3 regions of the Enterococcus sp. DIV0755b genome follow, and region 1 is predicted to be linked to each of the others. Evidence: predicted binding sites of a transcription regulator. Region 1 holds the regulator's gene; each other region holds the start of a gene.

Region 1 (7,618 bases):
TAGCCTTCTTTTAATGCATCCAAAGTAGGGAAGGTTAGGCAGGCTTCTGTCCATAAGGCAGCAATAATAATTTTCTTTTTGCCAGTGGACTTCACTGCACCATTAAATTCCTGATCTTCCCACGCATTGATAGAGGTACGATCGTAACTTGGTAAATCTTTTACCAGTTCCTTTAACTGAGGAATAGTATCTTTGTTGCGTCCAGTTGCCACATTAACCGTTGATACAATTGTGGGAACATTGTAAGCACGCATTAAAGCAGTTAAATTTGTAATACTTTCAACCAGTTCATGGCGGTTCATCGAATTAATCGAGTTGACTTGAGTTGGTTGGTAGTCAATTAAAACAAAAACACTATTGTCGGGGGAAAGTAGTTCATCTTTTTGGGGATTTCTTGGTTCATAACTTGTCATAGTAAAATGCCTCCTTAATTTTGCGCAATATTTTGCTCTTAAAATCAATATACTGCCGTTTTTTAAATAAGGAAAGTAATCTGACTTCCTAAAAGGAATCGCTTACATTTTTTAAAAGTAAATCATTTAGATAAATGTGATGTAAAAGAACTGTTGTTTAAGTAACCTATATTTTAATCTCCTCAAATTCAGCGATACAAAAATTTAAAGAAAAAAACACCTCACTTGGGAGGTGTTTAAACAAAATTTTTGAAGGGAAAAACTATGCTTTGACTAAAAAAGATACAAGTTACAAAATTTGATCTATTTATATGGATGGTACGTATTACGTGGTTTTTGGGTGTAGGGAGAAAACTTGCGAATGCTTTGGCGATATTTTTTCTCATCCCACAAAGCAAACCAAATTAAAAAAGGCGGGACAAAAATTAAAGCAGCTAAAGCAACACCATAGTGACTAATGACAAAGCTAACGATTATACCTAAAACGATTAAAGAAATATTGCGAATTGTATTCATCCTTTTCACCTCAATTAAATTATACGAACAAACGTTTGTATAATGATTATACGAAAGTATGTTCGGTTTGTAAAGTAAAAAAATAAATCTCCGAAAAATACGAAGATTTATTCATAATTTTAAAGTAAATCCCGATAAAGACCAACCACTAAGCCTAAGATTTTGACATTTGGCAAGATAATGGGTTCCATATAATCATTTTCGGGTTGTAAACGAATGTAATTATTTTCTTTAAAAAATCTTTTACAAGTTGCTTCATCTTCATCAGTCATCGCAATGACAATATCACCATTATTTGCAGCTGATTGTTTGCGGACAATAACTTGATCACCATCTAGAATACCTGCATTGATCATACTTTCTCCACGGATTGTTAACATAAATAAAGCACCGCTATCATTTAATAAATGAGGCGGGATAGGGAAGAAATCAGATGCCTCTTCCACAGCTAAGATTGGTTCACCGGCTGTAACGACGCCAAGCATCGGAATAGTCTCAGGCTGTGCACCAATTTTTTCCAATCCTAATTCCGTTAATTCGATTGCACGGGGTTTAGTAGGATCGCGTAAAATAAGACCTTTCTTTTCTAAACGGGAAAGATGACCGTGTACTGTCGATGTGGAAGATAACGAAACCGCTTCGCCAATTTCTCGAACTGTAGGGGGATATCCTTTTTCTGAGACGCGGTCATGAATAAATTTTAAGATTTCAATTTGACGATTTTCTGTGCGTTTAGCCATATTGCACCTTCTTTCTTTCGATACATTTAGTTTAGCATAAAGCAAAAAACAATTCAAACAGATGTTCGTATTTAGTTGGTAGTTGTCACGAACCTTTTTTTTAGCTAAGATAAGAGGGAATATAGGAATGTAGTCTCAATTTCAAATTATAAGCATAAAGGAGATTTTATAATGCTATCAGATGAAAAATTAGCGCGTATTAACGAGCTTGCTAAAAAGAAAAAAGAAATGGGTTTGTCAGAAGCCGAAACAAGAGAACAAAAGAATTTACGGGAAGAGTATTTAAAAGCTTTTCGATCAGGAATGCGGCACCACATTGAAGGTATGAAAGTCGTGGATCCAAAAGGAAATGACGTAACACCAGAAAAATTGAAGCAAATTCAAAAAGAAAAAGGCTTACACAATCGTGATTGATATTTAATTGCATTTAAAGCGAAAATCCTTTACAATAGGAAAGTAAATAATAAAGGTAAAAAAAACCTAAAAACTGGAGGAAGCACAATTGTTTGATAAAATCGATGAATTGAGCGTTAACACCTTACGTACTTTAAGTATTGAAGCAATCCAAGCAGCAAATTCTGGCCACCCTGGTTTACCGATGGGGGCTGCACCAATGGCGTATGCACTTTGGACAAAGCATTTGAAAATTAATCCGGCCACTTCCCGTAATTGGGCTGATCGTGACCGTTTTGTTTTATCTGCTGGGCATGGTTCAGCATTACTCTATAGTTTATTGCACTGTGCAGGTTATAAAGTTTCAATTGATGATTTGAAAAATTTTCGTCAATGGGGAAGTAAAACACCTGGACATCCTGAAGTGAATCACACTGATGGTGTCGAAGCGACAACTGGTCCATTAGGTCAAGGGATTGCAATGGCTGTAGGAATGGCGATGAGTGAAGCACATCTAGCTGCGACTTATAACCGTGATCAATTCAATATCGTCGATCATTACACTTATGCTCTATGTGGTGACGGTGATTTAATGGAAGGTGTTTCTCAAGAAGCGGCTTCAATGGCTGGGCATATGAAACTAGGAAAGCTAGTTGTTTTATATGATTCAAATGATATTTCATTAGATGGACCAACTTCAAAAGCTTTTACTGAAAATGTTGGGCAACGTTTTGAAGCATATGGCTGGCAACATATCTTAGTAGAAGACGGCAATGATTTACAAGCAATTTCAGATGCTATAAAAAAAGCAAAAGAAAATTTGAGCCAACCTACATTAATTGAAGTCAAAACAATCATTGGTTTTGGTGCTCCAAACGAAGGAACAAACAAAGTTCATGGCGCACCTCTTGGCGCAGAAGGAATTACTGCTGCTAAAAAAGCTTATGGTTGGGAATATCCTGACTTTACAGTACCTGAAAAAGCAGCTGCTCGCTTCAAAGAAGCAATTAATGACCGAGGCGAAAAAGCAGAAGAAGCTTGGAACAAGATGTTTGCTGAATATAGCCAAAGGTATCCAGAATTAGCTGCGCAATTTAAAGCTGCATTTGCAGGCGAGCTGCCAGATAATTGGGAGAGTGAATTGCCTACTTATGAAGAAGGTTCTGCTCAAGCAAGTCGTGTTTCTAGTAAAGAAATGATTCAAGCGCTATCTAAAGCAGTCCCAACTTTGTGGGGAGGCTCAGCTGATTTATCATCTTCAAACAACACCATGGTGGCTGCAGAAAAAGATTTTGAACCTGGTCAATATGAAGGACGTAATATTTGGTTTGGTGTTAGAGAATTTGCAATGGCTGCGGCGATGAATGGTATTCAATTACACGGTGGCACCCGAGTTTATGGCGGTACGTTCTTTGTCTTTACCGATTACTTACGCCCAGCATTACGGCTGTCTGCAATTCAAAATGCGCCAGTTATCTATGTTTTAACCCATGATTCTGTAGCAGTAGGAGAGGATGGACCAACGCATGAACCGATTGAACAACTAGCAAGTGTCCGTTGCATACCAAATGTTCAAGTTATTCGACCTGCAGATGGAAACGAAACAAGAGCTGCTTGGAAGATTGCAATGACCACTAAAGATAAACCAACTGTCTTAGTTTTAAGTCGTCAAAATTTACCAGTATTACCAGGGACAAAAGAAAATGCTGATGAAAATGTGGCTAAGGGTGGTTATGTAGTTTCCCCTCAAGAAGGCCAAGTACCAGAAGGGATTTTAATTGCGACTGGTTCAGAAGTTGACTTAGCTGTTAAGGCTCAAGCTGAACTTAAAAAAGCTGGTAAAGATGTTTCTGTGGTTTCTTTACCAAGTTTTGATTTATTCGAATCGCAAAGTCCTGAATACAAAGAAAGTGTATTACCAAGTTCTGTTACTAAGCGTGTTGCCATTGAAGCAGCATCTCCGTTTGGCTGGGAACGTTACACTGGCTTTGCCGGTAAAGTAGTAGCAATTGATCACTTTGGCGCGTCTGCACCTGGTGACACAGTGCTTAGTGAATTTGGTTTCACTGTTGAAAATGTTGTAAACGTCTATAATTCATTGTAATTAACTGTTAAAAGACTCTTTGTCAGATGTTTTATTTAAACAATCTGCAAGGAGTCTTTTGTTTTTGTTTCGTCACAATGCTGATTGTGCATAAAATCATTTAAAAAGCTTTTTGGATTGTTGCATATATTAAATATATGTTACAAGATAGGAATTATTTGATATGAAAAAAAATTCAAGCTATAATACATACATCTAGTTATCGTTATAATAATCTTAATTTATATAAGTTTTTTCAGGAGGAAGAAAATGGTAGAGTATCTAACTCGTAGTGAGCGACATCAAAAAAAGCAAGTAATGTTTAAATACCGTTTTGATAGTAAGAAGGCTATGTCAATGGCTGGGGTTGGTTTAATTTGTACACCAGGTATTATGGCAGCAATGCCAACACAAACTGTTCAAGCGGCAGAACTCCAAAATCAAAGCGTGGATAGCACGGCTAGTTTAATCAATCAAATCGGTGCAGCAGCGACGCAAATTGCTCAACAAAATGATTTGTACGCTTCAGTCATGATTGCCCAAGCAATTTTAGAAAGTGGTAATGGTTCCTCAGTTCTAGCTCAAGCGCCATATTATAATTTATTTGGGGTTAAAGGGGCATATAATGGTCAGTCTGTTACTTTTCCAACGCAAGAATATTTGAACGGACAATGGGTGACTATGAATGAACCCTTTCGCCAATATAGTTCTTACTGGGAATCTTTAGCGGATCACGCTTATGTATTACGCAGTACAAGTTTCGCTACAGGAATGCCACATTATGCAGGGGCTTGGAAGAGTAATACGAATAGTTATTTAGATGCGACTGCATATTTAACAGGACGCTATGCCACTGACCCTACCTACAACCAAAAACTAAATTATTTAATCTCAGCTTACAATTTGACACAATATGACACACCAGCTTCTAGCTATGTGCAAACTAGTTATGATGCAACTGCTCAAACAACAAGTAGTGAAAATCAAGTTTCACAGCAAGAAACAGCTGTTACTTCCCAAGATAACGTTGCGGGAACTACTTATACTGTTGTGTCTGGTGATACACTTTGGGATATTGCCGCTAAATACGGTACTACTGTAGATCAGCTAATGGCCAATAATGGACTTTCCAGCGATGTTATTATGGTAGGACAACAATTAAATATTTAATAAAATCAAAACTACCATCGACTAAACAGTAAAAACTGTCTAGTCGATGGTAGTTTTTTTGTGAGACAAAATATTCGCACATGTTGCGTAATTTCGCTATTATATTAAATGAGTACAGTTGTTTTTAGAGCTTAAAAGGAGGAAATAATATGAGCGAAATTTACCAATCTGTTTTAGATTTAATCGGACATACACCCATTGTAAAACTGAACAATTTAGTTTCAGCTGAAGATGCCGAGTTGTATGTAAAACTCGAATTTTTCAATCCCGGTAGCAGTGTAAAAGATCGAATTGCATTGAGCATGATCGAAAAAGCTGAAGCTGATGGCAGTTTAAAAAAAGGTGGAACAATCATTGAACCAACTTCTGGTAATACTGGCATTGGTTTAGCAATGGTTGGGGCAGCAAAAGGCTATAACGTTATTTTAGTGATGCCAGATACGATGAGTATTGAACGTCGTAAAATAATGCAAGCTTATGGAGCTAAATTAATTTTAACACCAGGATCTGAAGGAATAACTGGTTCTATCAAACGAGCTGAAAAAGAAGCACAAGAAAATGGGTATTTCTTACCATTGCAATTTGAAAATCCAGCTAATCCAGAAATTCATGAAAAAACAACTGGTAAGGAAATTGTGGATGCCTTTGGGGTTGGCGGTCTTGATGCTTTTGTCGCAGGCATTGGCACAGGTGGTACTATTACAGGGACAGGTCATGAATTAAGACGGGTTTATCCTGAGATAAAAATTTATGGGGTAGAACCACAAGAATCTGCTGTTTTAGAAGGTGGCAAGCCTGGACCTCATAAAATTCAAGGAATTGGCACAGGCTTTATTCCAGACACCTTGGATACAAAAGTTTATGATGAAGCCGTGGCCGTTTCTAGTGATGATGCGATTGCAACAGCCCGCAAAATGGGAACACAAGAAGGTATCTTGGTGGGGATTTCCTCTGGTGCAGCAATTAAAGCAGCTATTGATGTTGCCAAAAAACTTGGTAAGGGTAAAAAAGTTTTAGCGATTGTCCCTGATAATGGTGAGCGCTACTTATCTACAGTACTTTATCAATTTGACGAAGAATAATAATTTTTGACGAACTTCTTAATTATTAAGAAGTTCGTTTTATTTAGTCCATGTTTTTTTGGCATCGCTTAAAGTAGATACTTTTCTTTTTTTTTGACTCATAGTATGATTAAAATATATTAAAAAAAAAAGAGGAGGGGATTTGTTGGAAGCGCACATTAGTATAGAAGAAGTAATTGCAAAATTGAAAAAAGATAATATACGTATCACCCCTCAACGTCAAGCTATTTTAGATTATTTAATCGCCCACCACTCTCATCCGACTGCTGATGAAATCTATCATGCGTTATCGCCGTCATTTCCGAGTATGAGCGTTGCAACAGTCTATAATAATTTACGCCTATTTACAGATATTGGTTTTGTCCAAGAAATGAACTATGGGGATGCTTCAAGCCGTTTTGATTTTGCGGTAAAACCGCATTATCATGCAATTTGTACCAATTGCGGAAAAGTTGTTGATTTCTTTTATCCATCTTTAGAAGATGTAGAAACAGCGGCAAGTCAACTTACCGGTTTTGAAATAAACAATCATCGTTTAGAAGTATATGGGTTATGCCCAGATTGTCAGAAAAAGGAGTAATGAAATGAAAGATGTTGCTACTAATTTAGCCCCTAAAGCGATTGGTCCTTATGTACAAGGAAAAATTGTAAATGGTTTTTTATTTGCTTCTGGTCAGATACCTTTAAATCCTGAAACAGGGGAATTAGTGGGTAAGACTATTCAGGAACAAACAAGACAAGTTTTTGAAAATATTAAGGGTCTGTTAACAAGTTGTAATTTAACACTTGCTGATGTTGTTAAGACAACGTGTTTTTTAAAAGATATCAATGACTTTGCAGATTTTAATGCTGTTTATGCTTCTTATTTTGCTACAAGTTTTCCCGCTCGGTCAGCTGTTCAAGTTGCTGCACTACCAAAAGATGCGCTAGTGGAAATTGAAATTATTGCAGTGGTTAAATAGTTTTTTTGAAAACTTTTTTGCCGTGAGGTCAGTCCGACAGTCTTTGGTTGGATTGGCTTTTTTACGTGTTTCGTTTAAAAATACGTTATACTAGTTAATAGAAATGAGGGATAACATGTTAGCATTAGAAGATTATTTGGCAGCTGGTCAGACGGTTGTTTCCAATCTTATTTTAGATCATTATCATGAATTGGGACTAAATAGTGATGAGCTAGTATTTTGGCTGCAATTGTATCGTCATCATGAACAAGGCGACTAC
Region 2 (7,618 bases), 250 kb from region 1:
TAAACGTTTTAAAGAAGAATTGGATAAACACAGTCACTAAGGGAAATAAGTAAAAGTTCAGATAGCTAAATGAGGAGGTGCCGTATATGACGGTTACAATTGAAAATGATCAATTACGTGCCAAAATTGCGTTACATGGTGCAGAGTTACAAAGTTTAGTTAGCAAAACGACAAATTTAGAATATATTTGGCAAGCAAATCCAAAGTATTGGGGCAAACACGCGCCAGTATTATTTCCGATTGTCGGGGCATTAAAAGAAGATAGTTATCAGTACAAAGGGGAAACATATCACATGTCCAAACATGGCTTTGCCCGGGATATGGATTTTGCACTATTAGAAAAAAGTGATGATAGTGCGAGTTTTATTTTGAAAGCAACTGAAAAAACAAAAGCTATTTTTCCTTTTGATTTTGAACTGATTATTCGTTATGAACTGGGTGGGGATGGTTTAACAGTAAAATATGAAGTCGAAAACTTAGCTGAAGACGAAATGTTCTTTTCAATTGGTGGGCACCCAGCTTTTAATGTGCCACTGGAAAAAGGCTTAAATTTTGAAGATTACTATTTAGCTTTCTCACCACGTAAATCGCGTTTAAGTTTACCTCTTGAAGGTAATTACATTGACTTAGAGCAACGAACATTGGGACAAACGAATACAAATCTAGCTTTAACCCATGATATGTTCAAAAATGATGCAGTAATTTTTGAAACAAAAGGTTTAAACGCAATCTCTATTTGTAGTGAAAAATCGCCGCATAGTGTGACCCTTAGTTATAAAGATATGCCTTATGTTGGAATTTGGTCGCCTTATCCAACAGAATCACCTTTTGTCTGTATTGAACCGTGGTGTGGGATTGCCGACACTACAGATGCTACAGGTGAATTAATTGAAAAACTAGGTATTCAGCAATTAGCAGGGCGAGAAAAATTCACTACGAAATACGCTATTACTGTCAAGTAACTATAAAAAGACCTTTAAAAGTTTTAAACTTTTAAAGGTCTTTTTGGGAATCAATCTTTTTTATCACGATTTAAACCAAAAGGGATATGGCTTTCAGTGCCATTTTTAATTCGGGTAATGTTATCGCGGTGCCGATAAAAAATGAAAATAGTTAATCCACAAGCGATTAAAGTTAACAACCAATTATGTTCTGGTAATACTTGTGGCCAAATCTCAGGTAAGATGACAGTCGACAGTGTAATTAAAACGGCTGCAATCATACTTGTTAAACTTACCATACTTGTCACAAACAAGCTGACAACAAAAATTGTAGCGGAGTATAAAAAGAAAATAGGGCTGTAACCTAATAACATCCCAGCGCTAGTTGCAACTGCTTTTCCACCTTTAAAGCCAGCAAAAATTGGAAAAGTATGACCTAAAATAGCACAGACACCAAACCATAATGGATTGATATTATTGACGTGAAATAACGTAGGTAAAAGTGTAGCGAAAGTTCCTTTTAAGATATCCATCAGTAAAACAATAGTGCCAGCAGTTTTACCTAAAACCCGAAAAGTATTAGTAGTACCAGTATTACCACTGCCAAATTGCCGAATATCTTTTTGATAGAATAGTTTTCCAATCCAAACGCCAGAGGGAATCGAGCCTAGTAAATAGGCGATTATTAGTAAAATAATTATTTTCATAAAAAACCTCAATTCTTCAAACTAGCGTCATTTTAGCATGAAAGAATTACAGGAACAACTCTTTGCCAATATTTCTTCATTAGCGTATAGTCTAATTGATTGCTATTTCATTTTAAAAGGAGTGTTTTTTATGTTTAAAAATCCTAATCAAGAACAAATTTTTCAAATCTTAAAGGATGCCAAAAATATTGCGGTGGTGGGTTTGAGTCCAAAAGAAGATCGCGTTAGTTTTCAAATTGCACGTTTGTTGCAAAATCGGGGCTATCGTATTATTCCCGTCAATCCTCAGTATGCTGGTGACGAAATTTTAGGTGAAAAAGTATATGCTGATTTAGTCAGTGTGCCAGAGAAAATTGACATTGTTGATATTTTCCGGCGTAGTGAATTTTTACCAGCAGTTGCAGCTGATTTTTTAAAAACCGATGCTAAAGTTTTTTGGGCCCAATTAGGTTTGCAAAGTGAAGAAGCTGCAGCGATGCTTGAAGAGGCGGGAAGAAATAACGTCATTATGGATCGTTGCATTAAAATCGAGTTAAATAAAATGATTGCTTAATTTAAAAACTAAGTAAGTTTTTGAAACCGACTTTTAAAAGTGGTGTAAAAAGAGCTTACTTAGTTTTTTCTATGTTTTTGTTGTGTAAATTAGAATCACACCCATCTAGCATAATTTGTTAAGGGGAAACTTAGAATTACGATAAAAAGGTCATATTTAGCTAGATAACTAAAAAAGAAAAAAATTAAGTAAAAATTTTTAACAGAGGAGAACGTACGTTTCCCTTGTGTTTGTAGCCTAAAAAAGCATGGCTTTAATTATCTGGGGATATTTAAGACTTTTTTTCACCGGTTTTTTAGAGTAAGATAGAGGAAGCGCACTTTTAAGTTGCGTGAAAAAAGGTATAAGCGGGCTTAGCCCATTACTTTTATCAAAGGAGCGTTTGCTTTGGCAAAAAAAACAACTGAGTATAATGATGCCTCCATTCAAGTCTTAGAAGGACTTGAGGCAGTTCGAAAACGTCCAGGAATGTACATTGGTTCAACTGATAGCCGGGGCTTACATCATTTAGTTTATGAAATAGTCGATAATTCTGTTGATGAGGCACTATCAGGTTTTGGAAATGAGATTGCTGTTACAATTAATCAAGATAATAGCATTACTGTTAGTGATAACGGTCGAGGTATGCCTGTTGGAATGCATGCGTCTGGCATCCCCACAGTCGAAGTAATCTTTACTGTTTTACATGCCGGCGGAAAATTTGGTCAGGGCGGTTACAAAACGTCTGGTGGTCTTCACGGTGTGGGAGCTAGTGTCGTTAACGCATTATCAAAATGGCTAACAGTAACTATTGTTCGTGATGGAATTGCGTATGAGGAGAAGTTCAAAGATGGTGGTAAGCCTCAAGGAACTTTAAAAAAACTGGGTAAAACAAAAAAGAAAAATGGAACCACCGTTACTTTTTTACCTGATGATACAATTTTTTCAACCATTAAATTTTCTTATGAAACTTTAGCAGAACGGTTAAGAGAATCAGCCTTTTTATTGCGAGATGTTAAAATTACGTTGACTGATTTAAGAGGTGAAGAACCTGTCGTTGATGTCTTTCATTTTGAAGAAGGCATTAAAGAATTCGTAAGCTATCTAAACGAAGAAAAAGATTCATTGACACCGGTTATTTATTTTAATGGTGAAAAAGATGGAATTGAAGTTGAAGTAGCAATGCAGTATAACGATGGCTATTCAGAAAATATTTTGTCCTTTGTTAATAATGTCCGCACAAAAGATGGCGGTACTCATGAAGCAGGGATGAAAGCTTCTTTAACGAAAGCTTTTAACGAGTATGCCCGTAAAGTAAACTTACTAAAAGAAAAAGACCGCAACTTAGAAGGTAGCGATTTTAGAGAAGGGTTAGCTGCTGTTCTTTCTGTCCGAGTACCAGAGAATTTATTACAATTTGAAGGTCAAACAAAAGAAAAACTTGGTACTCCTAGTGCTCGAAATGCAGTTGACGGTGTTTTAGGTGAGCAGCTTGGTTTTTATTTGCAAGAAAACAGTGAAATGAGCCAAATGCTTGTACGAAAAGCCATTAAAGCTAGAGAAGCTAGAGAAGCGGCACGCAAAGCACGAGAAGAAAGTCGTACCGGTAAAAAGCGCAAAAAAGGAGAGTCATTACTTTCTGGTAAATTGACGCCAGCGCAATCTCGCAATCCGAAGCGAAATGAACTGTATTTAGTCGAAGGGGATTCTGCCGGTGGTTCTGCCAAACAAGGGCGTGATCGCAAGTTTCAAGCGATTTTGCCATTGCGAGGAAAAGTGATTAACACTGAAAAAGCGAAACTACAAGATATTTTAAAAAATGAAGAAATCAATACGATGATTTATACTATTGGAGCGGGCGTGGGACCGGAATTTACAATTGCAGACTGTAATTATGACAAAGTTATTATTATGACCGATGCCGATACCGATGGCGCCCACATTCAGGTGCTGTTACTTACTTTCTTTTATCGCTACATGAAGCCATTAATTGAAGCGGGAAAAGTCTATATTGCGTTACCACCCCTTTACAAAGTTTCAAAAGGCGCAGGTAAAAAAGCAGTCACTGAATACGCTTGGACTGATGAAGAATTGCAACAAGTCATTCAAAAAGTAGGCAAAGGTTATATGTTGCAACGCTACAAAGGTTTGGGTGAAATGAATGCCGAACAGTTATGGGAGACCACGATGGATCCTGAAACGCGGACATTAATTCGCGTGCGAATTGACGACGCCGCAAAAGCTGAGCGACGCGTTACCACTTTAATGGGAGATAAAGTTGAACCTCGAAGAAAGTGGATTGAAAGTCATGTTCAGTTTTCATTGGAAGAAGACGGGAGTATTTTGGAGAAAAAAGTAGATGAAGAAGCTCCTAACAGCGAAATTTTTGATGAAGAAAAGGCACATGCCAAAAATTCAGATGACCAAAATGATGATTTTTCAGAAATTAATTTATTTGACGACTAGGAGGTGGCGAAGTGGAACACAATCATAATGTTCAAGAATTAACACTTGAAGAGGTCATGGGCGACCGCTTTGGCCGCTATTCAAAATATATTATTCAAGAGCGAGCTTTACCAGACATTCGTGATGGTTTAAAGCCAGTTCAACGCCGTATTTTATTTAGTATGAATAAAGATGGCAATACTTACGAAAAAGCATTTCGTAAATCAGCGAAATCTGTCGGTAATATCATGGGGAATTATCATCCCCATGGCGATAGTAGTATTTATGAAGCGATGGTTCGGATGAGTCAAGATTGGAAATTACGTGCAATTTTGATTGAAATGCATGGTAATAACGGGAGTATGGATGGTGACCCACCAGCTGCAATGCGTTATACCGAAGCAAGATTATCCCAATTAAGTAGTGAATTACTAAAAGATATTGAAAAAGAAACCATTGATATGGTCTGGAACTTTGATGATACAGAAAAAGAACCAACTGTTTTACCAGCGAAGTTTCCTAATCTTTTAGTCAATGGTTCTACCGGTATTTCAGCGGGGTATGCAACAGAAATTCCCACTCATAATTTAACTGAAGTTATTAATGGCACTATTTATTTGATTGATCATCCTAAGGCGACTTTGGATAAATTAATGGAATTTATTCCAGGACCTGACTTTCCTACTGGTGGTATTTTACAAGGGAAAGCCGAACTAAAAAAAGCCTATGAAACGGGTAGAGGAAAAGTCATCTTACGTTCAAAAACGGAGATTGAAAAAATTAAAGGAAATAAAGAACAAATTGTGGTGACTGAAATTCCTTATGAAGTTAATAAAGCGACGCTCGTGAAGAAAATTGATGAAATTCGTTTAGCCAAAAAAATTGACGGTATCGCAGAAGTACGGGATGAAACCGATCGTACCGGTTTACGAATTGTCGTGGAGCTAAAAAAGGATGCCAATGCAGAAGGAATCTTAAACTATTTATTCAAAAACACAGAATTACAAATTAACTATAACTTCAATATGGTCGCAATTGATGAAATGCGCCCGAAACAAGTCGGGTTACTGACAATTCTAAAAAGTTATATTAAACATCGACGCGATGTCGTTATAAGACGCAGCCGTTTTGAATTGGAGAAAGCACAAAAACGACAACATATTGTCGACGGTTTAATGAAAGCATTGTCGATTTTAGACGAAGTCATCGCCACTATTCGTGGTAGTAAAGACAAAAAAGATGCTAAAAACAATTTAATTATCGCTCATGGATTCACAGAAGCCCAGGCAGAAGCAATTGTGAATTTGCAATTATATCGCCTAACCAATACCGACATCACGCAATTACAACAAGAAGCAAAAGAATTAGCTGATTATATTGCTGAATTGAAAAAAATATTGGCGGATGAAGGAGAGCTTTTAAGTGTCATTAAAAAAGAGTTGAAAGAAGTTAAAAAGCAATATGGACAACCTCGTTTGACACAAATTGAAGCGGAAATTAAAGAGTTAAAAATTGAAACAGAAGTTCTTGTTGCCCAAGAAGATGTCGTTGTTTCCGTAACTCACGATGGCTATATTAAACGGAGTAGTCTACGTTCTTATGCAGCTTCTAAACCAGAAGAATTAGGAATGAAAGATGGCGACTTTGTTTTATACACCGGTGAAGTGAACACATTGGATCATCTTTTACTGATTACCAATAAAGGAAATGTCATCTACCGACCAGTTCATGAACTACCGGATTTACGCTGGAAAGAAATCGGAGAACACATTTCTCAAACGATGCTTAATATGGCTGTGGATGAAGCGATTATTGCAGTCTATCCTTATAAGCAGTTAGATCCTGCTAAGAATTTTGTTGTCATCACCAAAAATGGTTTAATTAAACAAACCAAAATGACAGAATTTGAGCCTTGGCGGACGTATAAGAGCAGACCGCTTGCGATTATAAAATTTAAAGATATTGAAGATGTAATCACAAATGTCTTTTTAGTGGATGAAAATGACGAATTAGATGTATTTTTAGTCAGCCATCGTGGTTTTGGTTTGCGTTATGCGTTAAGTGAAGTTCCTGTTGTTGGTCCTAAAGCATCTGGGGTTAAATCAATTAATCTAAAGGATGAAGATTTTGTCGTCAATGGCCAACTCGTATACCGAATGGGAGATAATCCAATTGTCATTGTGACCCAAAGAGGAGCAGTCAAACGCATGTTAGCGCAAGAGTTGAATCAATTAGGACGTGCAAAACGCGGCTTAATGGTCTTACGCGAATTAAAAAATAATCCTCATCGTGTCATTTATATGGGAAATGGCAGTGATCAAACCTTGTTACTTACAAATCAAAAAGGACAACAAACAGAAATCGATGTTGCCAATTTCAATATTTCAGATCGTACTTCAAATGGTTCTTTTGTTATGGATGAAAAAAAGGGTGGTCAAATAATAGATGTGCAAGAATTAAAACATCCGATTATTGTAAAAGATTAACCTGTTATAATGATTGTATTTGAAAAGCATTTCTGTGTTAATACAGAAATGCTTTTTTGTGAGCATGATAAATGATGAAAAGGCTTATTTAATAAAAAGATAAACTCTTCAAGTGTGTTGATATTACTGATATGACAGTGTTTACATAATGGTTTGTAAGATAACAAATGAAATTGTTCAATGAAACACAAGAAAATGCTTGCAAAGTAAAAACGATGTGTTATACTGTGTTCGTAAAGCTGTTACATAAAGTATAGCGAATTTTTAAGGAGGTCCATTCAATGGAACAATGGAACGGATTTAAAGGTAAAGCTTGGCAAAACGAAGTAAACGTACGTGATTTTATCCAAGCAAACTACACACAATTTGACGGTACTGATGAATTTCTAGCTGGTCCAACTGAAGCAACCACAAAACTTTGGGATCAAGTAATGAAATTAAACCAGAAAGAACGTGAAGCTGGTGGCGTTTTAGACATGGATACAAAAGTTGTCTCCACCATCACTT
Region 3 (7,618 bases), 1.2 Mb from region 1:
AAAGCAACAATAAGAATTGCAGTTTTCTGTAATTGACAGCTAAAAATTATTTGATAAGGAGTATCTATATGTCAGTTGAATTAGGCAAAGGTATCAATCTTGAAGTGATACCAACGAAAAAGTATAAGACAACCCGGATTTTAATCCGTTTTTCAGCCCGTCATAGTGAAAAAACGGCAGCAGCCCGTACTTTGTTGACTAGCTTATTAGAAACCAACAGTTTAAACTACCCCACTCAAAATGAATTGAGTACGCGATTAGCCGAACTTTATGGTGCGAGTTTTGGTGTCAGTGTAGCCAAAAAAGGCAATTTGCACCAAGTGAATGTGGGGATGTCACTTGTTAATGGCAGTTATGTTGGTAAAGAGAATCTTTTAAACGAAGCGGTGGCTTTTTTACAAGAGATTTTATTTGCCCCCAATGTAAAAGATGGCGCTTTTGATGAAAAAACATTTGCTACTGAAAAAGAAAATTTACTGGCTTATTTAAAGAGTATGAAAGAAGATAAGCAAACTTATGCTTCTTTACGCCTCCAAGAATTGTTTTTCCAAAATGATGCCGATCAAAAAGTTCCAAGCTTTGGCACCGTAGCGACTGCAAAAGACTTAACCGCAACAGATTTAGTGGCAGTCCACCAAAAGATGCTAAATGAAGATTACATTGATATTTTTGTGATTGGCGATGTGGAACCAAAAAACGTGCAAGAAATTTTTGCCAAAATGCCTTTTTTAAATAGTGAGCGGGTCAAACCGGAAATTTTCTTTACGCAAAGTCACAGCAATATTATTAACGAACACGTTGAATACGACCAAGTCATTCAAGCTAAATTGAATTTAGCTTATCAAATCGATACGTATTACGGTGATCCCAGCCGTTTTGCTTTAATGGTTTTTAATGGTTTATTTGGTGGATTTCCCCACTCTAAATTATTTATGAACGTCAGAGAAAAAGAAAGTTTGGCTTATTACGCTTCTTCTTCTTTTGATTCTTTTCGCGGTTTGTTAAAAGTTCAGACGGGAATTGATCAAGAAAAAAGAGAAGCGGTTTTGCATTTGATTAATGAACAGTTGGAAAGCCTACGCCAAGGAGAAGTTACACAAGAAGAGTTGGCGCAAACAAAAGCGATGTTAAAAAACCAATATCTACTTTCTCTTGATAACCCGCAAGCTTTAATGGAAAATGCTTATTTGGATTTGTGGTTACCGCATACTAAGATGTCTGAAGAAGCCTTTATTGCTGGTATTGATGAAGTAAGTATTGAAGCGGTAAAGAAGATCGCGTTATCAGTCAAACTAAAAGCAATTTATTGTTTGGAAAGGAGTGAGTCATAATGAAAAAAGTATATGAAAAAATTAACGAAACCTTATATAGCGAAGTGCTTCCGAATGGTTTAACTGTTTATTTATTACCAAAACCGGGCTATCACAAAACTTATGGCCTTTTTACCACCGATTATGGCTCAATTGACAACCGTTTTATTCCCCTTGGTCAAGAAGAATTTATTACTGTCCCTGATGGCATTGCCCATTTTTTAGAACATAAATTATTTGAAAAAGAAACAGGTGACGTTTTCCAAGATTTTGGCAAACAAGGGGCTTCTGCCAATGCCTTTACCAGTTTTACTAAAACCAGTTATCTTTTTTCGGCGACAGATAATATTGAATTAAATCTGACAACTTTACTGGATTTTGTCCAAGAACCTTATTTTACTGAAGCAAGTGTCAATAAAGAAAAAGGGATTATCGCCCAAGAAATTCAAATGTATCAAGACGATCCTAATTGGCGTCAATTTTTTGGCATCATTAACAATTTATATCCCAAACACCCACTTCACATTGATATTGCTGGCACGGTGGAGAGTATTGATGAAATTACAGCAGAAGATTTGTATACGTGCTATCACACTTTTTATCATCCTAGCAATATGAAATTGTTTGTAGTGGGAAATATTGAGCCTGAAAGCATCATGGCCTTAATTAAAGCCAATCAAGCTGCCAAAGATTTTCCAATTCCCCAACCAATCAAACGGGAATTTCCGGCTGAAACACTGACAGACATTAAAAAGTCTGATCGCTTAGAAATGCCGGTGACACGGGCAAAAGGAATTTTGGGCTTAAAGATGTTGACGGCAGATTTACCACAGGATAATCGTGAGCTGTTGCGTTTTAAAACCGCTGCTAGTTTATTGTGGCAACTCCTTTTAGGCACCACCTCTAAAAATTATTTGAATTTATATGATGCCGGTGTGATTGATGATACTTTTGGTTATGAATTTAATTTAGATCGGACTTTTTGTTTTGCTGATTTTGGTGGCGATAGTGATAATCCAAAAGAGCTGACAAAAGCTGTAACCGCCATTTTATTAAACTACGGTAAAGATCCAGAAATTAATGAAGCTAATTTAAACTTATTGAAAAAACGTATGCTAGGCAAATTCTTCCAGTCTTTGAATTCTTTAGAGTATATCGCCAATCAATTCAATCAAAATTTGTTTGGTGACTTAACGCTTTTTGATTTGCCAGAGATTATTCAATCGATCACTTTAGAAGATATTTATACTTGTGGTCAGCGTTTAATAAAAGAAGAGGCGCTGAGTGAATTTTTCATGTATCCTAAGGAGGATTAAGCATGAAAAGCGCGCTTATTATGGGAGCTAGTGGTGATATTGGCGAAGCTATTTGCCGTGCCTTAGCTAAAGATGGTTGGTCATTATATTGTCACTATTATCGCCATGAAGAAAAAGTATTAAAATTTGTTAGCGACTTAAAGGAAACCTATCCCCAGCAAGATTTTTTTATGGTATGCTTAGATATGCTAGAAACCCCCGCTATTCCGTCATTTTTGGCGAATTTATTTCAAGTGGATGGCATTGTTTTTGCCGCCGGTTTTACCAAATATGGTTTGCTTTGTGAACATACGCAACAAGATATGCGTCAGTTATGGCAAATTCACTTGGAAACGCCACTGCTTATTTTGCAGGGCTTAGAAGAAAAATTGCGGCGTTCTAGCCGACCAAGAATTGTTTTTGTCGGTTCGGTTTATGGTTTAGCCGGCAGTAGCTTAGAGACTGTTTACAGTGCGGTTAAAGGGGCACAACAAAGTTTTGTTAACGCCTATGCAAAAGAGGTCGCCGCTAACGGCTGTACCGTCAATTGCGTTGCCCCAGGAGCAGTAGCGACGAAAATGAACGCAGCTTGGTCACCTGCTGAATTAAAACAATTAACAGAAGAAATCCCGCTAGGAAGACTAGCATACGCCAAGGAAATCGCGGCAGTCGTAGCTTTTTTGTTTCAATCAGACGCTCAGTATATTACTGGTGCGACGATTCCTGTAACAGGAGGCTGGCTGCAATAAAGACTGGAGAGAATGTGTAAGTGGCAAATGAAGCAACAACTATCGGCGCAAGATTACGGCAAGCCCGTTTAAATAAAAATATTTCATTAGATGAATTGCAACAAATAACTAAAATACAAAAACGCTATTTAGAAGCAATTGAAAGTGGTGACTTTGAGGCGCTACCGGGTTCTTTTTATGTGCGCGCTTTTGTCCGGCAATATGCCCAAGCAGTAGGAGAAGATGGGGAAAAATTAGTGGCTGTTTTAGCGGGGAAAGAATCTTTAACACCGCCACCGCCTAAAAGACCGCAACCAGAAACTGTCCAAGGCTCAAGGAAATCACTACATGTCGAAGAAGAAACGGGTAGTCCCATTATGCGATTGCTACCGGTTATTTTCTTTGGTTTAGTAGCTCTTGTGATTGTAGTAATCGTATTTTATATGACGTGGCAAGATCGTAACAACCAAGATGCGCTAATTGCAGCGAATTCTTCGGTCACGGTTGAACAACTGGCAACGCAAAGTTCGACTAAAGCTTCTGAATCGACCTCTGAGTCTAAAAAACAGACAGAAAGTACGACTGAAGAATCAACCACTGAGTCAACAAAAGAAAAAGAAATGGCCGTTAAATTAGATAGCAATACGCAAAGTGATGCTGTTTTTAGTTTGACCGATGCAAAAGCGCCCATTAAATTAGACTTTATTGGCAGTGCCAATGGTCCTTGTTGGATTGGGGTGTTAGTGAATAACGGCTATGTTTATCAATATACCTTACAAGCAGGTGAAACGCAGTCAACAACTTTACCTGAAGGTGCTACAAATGCTACGATTGTTTTAGGAGCAAGTGGCAATTTGACAATTAAAGCCAATAGCAAAGATTTAAACTATACGGATCCTAATATTCCTTCCTTACGAAAAAATGTGACATTAAACATTGCATATCAAAAAGCAGATTAGGCAGTTTTAAAGTAGAAAAGGAGATTATTCAATTGAATTTACCCAATAAGTTGACGGTGATTAGAATCTGTATGATTCCACTATTTATCTTGATTTTAGTTTTACCGCTAGATTTTGGTACGCTAACTGTAGGGACTACTGTGTTACCTGTAACCCACTTAGTCGCTGCAATCATTTTTGCTGGTGCAAGTTTCACAGACTGGTTAGACGGACACATTGCCCGTGCCCAAGGTTTAGTGACAAATTTCGGCAAATTTGCTGATCCTTTAGCAGATAAAATGTTGGTGATGACCGCATTTATTTTACTAGTAGATTTAAACAAAGCTCCCGGCTGGGTTGTAGCCATTATCGTCTGTCGGGAATTAGCGGTAACGGGACTGCGTTTATTATTAGTTGAAGGTGGCGAAGTAATGGCTGCCGCTTGGCCAGGGAAGGTTAAAACAGCGACGCAAATGCTCGCGATTATTTTCCTATTTTTAAATAATATTCCGTTTAATTTAATCGGAGTTCCAGTCGATCAGATTTTACTTTATGCTTGCTTAATCTTTACGATTTATTCAGGTGTGGATTATTTTGCTAAAAATACGGCTGTCTTTAAAGGTTCTATGTAAATAATCTAAAATAATGTGCGGGGAAAGTTTATTGAATTGCTCCCCTATTAAAATGAGGTGCTGTGAAATGAATTTAATTTTGCAGCACCTCGTTGTTTTTTTACGTAACTGCGTATATGAAAGTGAGTAATTAAAATGAAAGCTGAAATTATTGCTGTCGGAACAGAAATTTTACTCGGTCAAGTTGTCAATACAAATGCCACTTTTCTTTCTGAAGAATTAGCAGATTTAGGCATTGAAGTCTATTATCATAGCGTGGTGGGAGATAATCCTGCACGGTTAGAAAGCTTATTAAAAATCGCAGATCGCCGCAGTGATCTTGTTGTTTTATGCGGTGGTTTGGGACCTACAACAGATGATTTAACAAAAGACGTCGTCGCCTATCACGTAGGTCAACGCTTAGTTGAAGATTCAAATGGACGTAAAGAATTAGAGGCTTTTTTCACCCGTGCCAAAAGAGAAATGACAGAAAATAATTTAAGGCAAGTATTGGTTTTTGAAGACGGAATCGCTTTACCAAATGAAACCGGGCTTGCAGTTGGTATTTTTTATCAAAGTCCAACTACTGCTTTTTTACTTTTACCTGGTCCACCATCTGAATTGCGCCCGATGTTTTTGCATCATGGCAAAGCACTACTACAAGAAAAATTTCCACAACAAGAGCAATTAATTTCTCGGGTCTTGCGCTTTTACGGCATTGGCGAATCAAAACTCGTCACGCAATTAGCTACGCTCATCCAAAAGCAAACGAACCCCACCATCGCCCCTTATGCCAAGCCCAACGAAGTGACGTTGCGCTTAACGGTTAAAACAGATGATGAAAAGAGTGGACAAAAATTATTAGATGAAACAGAAGCTAAAATTAAAGAGGAGGTGGGAGAATATTTTTACGGCTACGGCGAGGAAAATTCTCTGGAAGCAGTTGTCGTGAAATTGTTGCAAGAAAAAGGTTGCAGTGTCACCGCAGCTGAAAGTTTAACTGCCGGTCTCTTTCAAGGGACGTTGGCAAATGTCAGTGGTGCCTCCGAAATTTTTAGTGGTGGTTTTGTAACGTATGCCAAAGAACAAAAAGAAAAATTATTGCAAATTGATCCTGCTTTACTCGCAGAAAATGGTGTGGTTAGTGAAGCCTGTGCCAAAGCCATGGCGCAAAATGCCAGAGCGATTGTAGGAGCAGACTACGCTTTAAGTTTTACTGGTGTCGCCGGTCCTAATGAATTAGAAGGGCAACCAGCCGGGACGGTTTGGATTGGTTTAGCTAGTGAAAAAGGCGTTGTTGCCCATTTGTATCACTTCACGCGAGATCGAAGTTATGTACGTCACAGTGCTGTAATGGCAGGATTAGATTTATTGCGTCGCGCTGTTTTAGCCCAATAAAAAGACAAATACGAACAAAAGATTAATATCCTTTAATATGCGAAAATACGTTCGCTTTTTCTTGCTTTTTTTAGATAGAAAGGCTATTATTAAACAGTAGTTAAGAGATAATTCTCTTAGTAGTTGCTGTGTTTTTATTTTTTAGATTGTGTCGCTTCACCAGCTGAAGCTTTTTTCTAGATGAAAGATAATGGAGGGAATTTATTTGGCAGATGATCGCAAAGCAGCCTTAGATGCTGCATTAAAAAAGATTGAAAAAAACTACGGTAAAGGTGCCGTAATGAAATTAGGAGAAAAGGCAGATCAACAAGTTTCTACGATTCCAAGTGGCTCACTTGCATTAGATGTTGCTTTAGGTGTGGGTGGCTATCCACGGGGACGGATTGTTGAAATCTACGGCCCTGAAAGTTCTGGTAAAACAACCGTTGCTTTACACGCCATTGCAGAAGTGCAAAAAAATGGCGGGACAGCAGCTTTTATTGATGCTGAACATGCTTTAGATCCATTATATGCGCAAAAATTAGGCGTTAATATTGATGAATTATTACTATCACAACCAGATACCGGTGAACAAGGATTAGAAATCGCGGATGCTTTGGTTTCCAGTGGTGCAATTGATATTGTCGTCGTCGATTCCGTTGCCGCTTTAGTACCACGGGCAGAAATTGATGGTGAGATGGGGGACGCCCACGTCGGGTTACAAGCACGTTTGATGTCACAAGCGTTGCGTAAACTTTCTGGCTCAATTAATAAAACCAAAACAATCGCAGTCTTTATTAACCAAATTCGTGAAAAAGTCGGTATCATGTTTGGTAATCCTGAAACAACTCCTGGTGGACGCGCGTTGAAATTCTACGCAACGATCCGTCTTGAAGTTCGTCGGGCTGAACAATTAAAATCAGGTACCGATATTATTGGGAATAGAACGAAAATCAAAGTCGTTAAAAATAAAGTTGCGCCACCTTTTAAGGTAGCTGAAGTTGACTTAATGTATGGTCAAGGTATCTCACAAGAAGGCGAGCTTTTGGATATGGCCGTTGAACAAGATATCGTTGATAAAAGCGGTGCTTGGTATTCTTATCAAGGCGATCGTATCGGCCAAGGCCGTGATAACGCCAAAAACTATATGAAAGAACATCCTGAAATGAAAGCAGAAATCTCCACTCGTGTGCGGGAAGCTTACGGGATTGGCGATGGTAGTGAAGTTCCAGAAAAAGCTCAAGAAGAGTTACCTTTAGATTAATTAAAAAAGGTTGTGATAAATTTTTATCGCAACCTTTTTTGTTTTTATTTTTTTTTGCAAAAACGTATTTTTTGTTACTGCATACGTTTATGACA

What was found. The regulator LexA, encoded in region 1, represses DNA repair genes until DNA is damaged. The targets are predictions, from matches to a motif close to CNAACANNTGTTNG.
Region 2: the regulator LexA is predicted to act here: its motif matches at 2,573-2,586, upstream of parE (DNA topoisomerase IV subunit B).
Region 3: the regulator LexA is predicted to act here: its motif matches at 6,321-6,334, upstream of recA (recombinase RecA).

Annotation. Positions count from the first base shown of each region.
Region 1 is NZ_JBIOQN010000001.1:1,895,627-1,903,244, reverse strand. Features, by position in the region: gene IGI65_RS09180 (hydrolase) at 1-413, opposite strand, end outside; gene IGI65_RS09175 (hypothetical protein) at 717-929, opposite strand; gene lexA (transcriptional repressor LexA) at 1,049-1,669, opposite strand; gene IGI65_RS09165 (DUF896 family protein) at 1,841-2,083, shown strand; gene tkt (transketolase) at 2,172-4,166, shown strand; gene IGI65_RS09155 (glucosaminidase domain-containing protein) at 4,416-5,315, shown strand; gene cysK (cysteine synthase A) at 5,465-6,397, shown strand; gene IGI65_RS09145 (Fur family transcriptional regulator) at 6,543-6,977, shown strand; gene IGI65_RS09140 (RidA family protein) at 6,982-7,359, shown strand; gene IGI65_RS09135 (DnaD domain-containing protein) at 7,475-7,618, shown strand, end outside.
Region 2 is NZ_JBIOQN010000001.1:2,142,633-2,150,250, reverse strand. Features, by position in the region: gene codY (GTP-sensing pleiotropic transcriptional regulator CodY) at 1-40, shown strand, start outside; gene IGI65_RS10250 (aldose 1-epimerase family protein) at 87-962, shown strand; gene plsY (glycerol-3-phosphate 1-O-acyltransferase PlsY) at 1,013-1,648, opposite strand; gene IGI65_RS10240 (CoA-binding protein) at 1,779-2,201, shown strand; gene parE (DNA topoisomerase IV subunit B) at 2,589-4,646, shown strand; gene parC (DNA topoisomerase IV subunit A) at 4,658-7,111, shown strand; gene pflB (formate C-acetyltransferase) at 7,393-7,618, shown strand, end outside.
Region 3 is NZ_JBIOQN010000001.1:701,800-709,417, forward strand. Features, by position in the region: gene yfmF (EF-P 5-aminopentanol modification-associated protein YfmF) at 69-1,331, shown strand; gene yfmH (EF-P 5-aminopentanol modification-associated protein YfmH) at 1,328-2,626, shown strand; gene ymfI (elongation factor P 5-aminopentanone reductase) at 2,629-3,354, shown strand; gene IGI65_RS03430 (helix-turn-helix domain-containing protein) at 3,375-4,292, shown strand; gene pgsA (CDP-diacylglycerol--glycerol-3-phosphate 3-phosphatidyltransferase) at 4,325-4,903, shown strand; gene IGI65_RS03440 (competence/damage-inducible protein A) at 5,039-6,280, shown strand; gene recA (recombinase RecA) at 6,486-7,523, shown strand.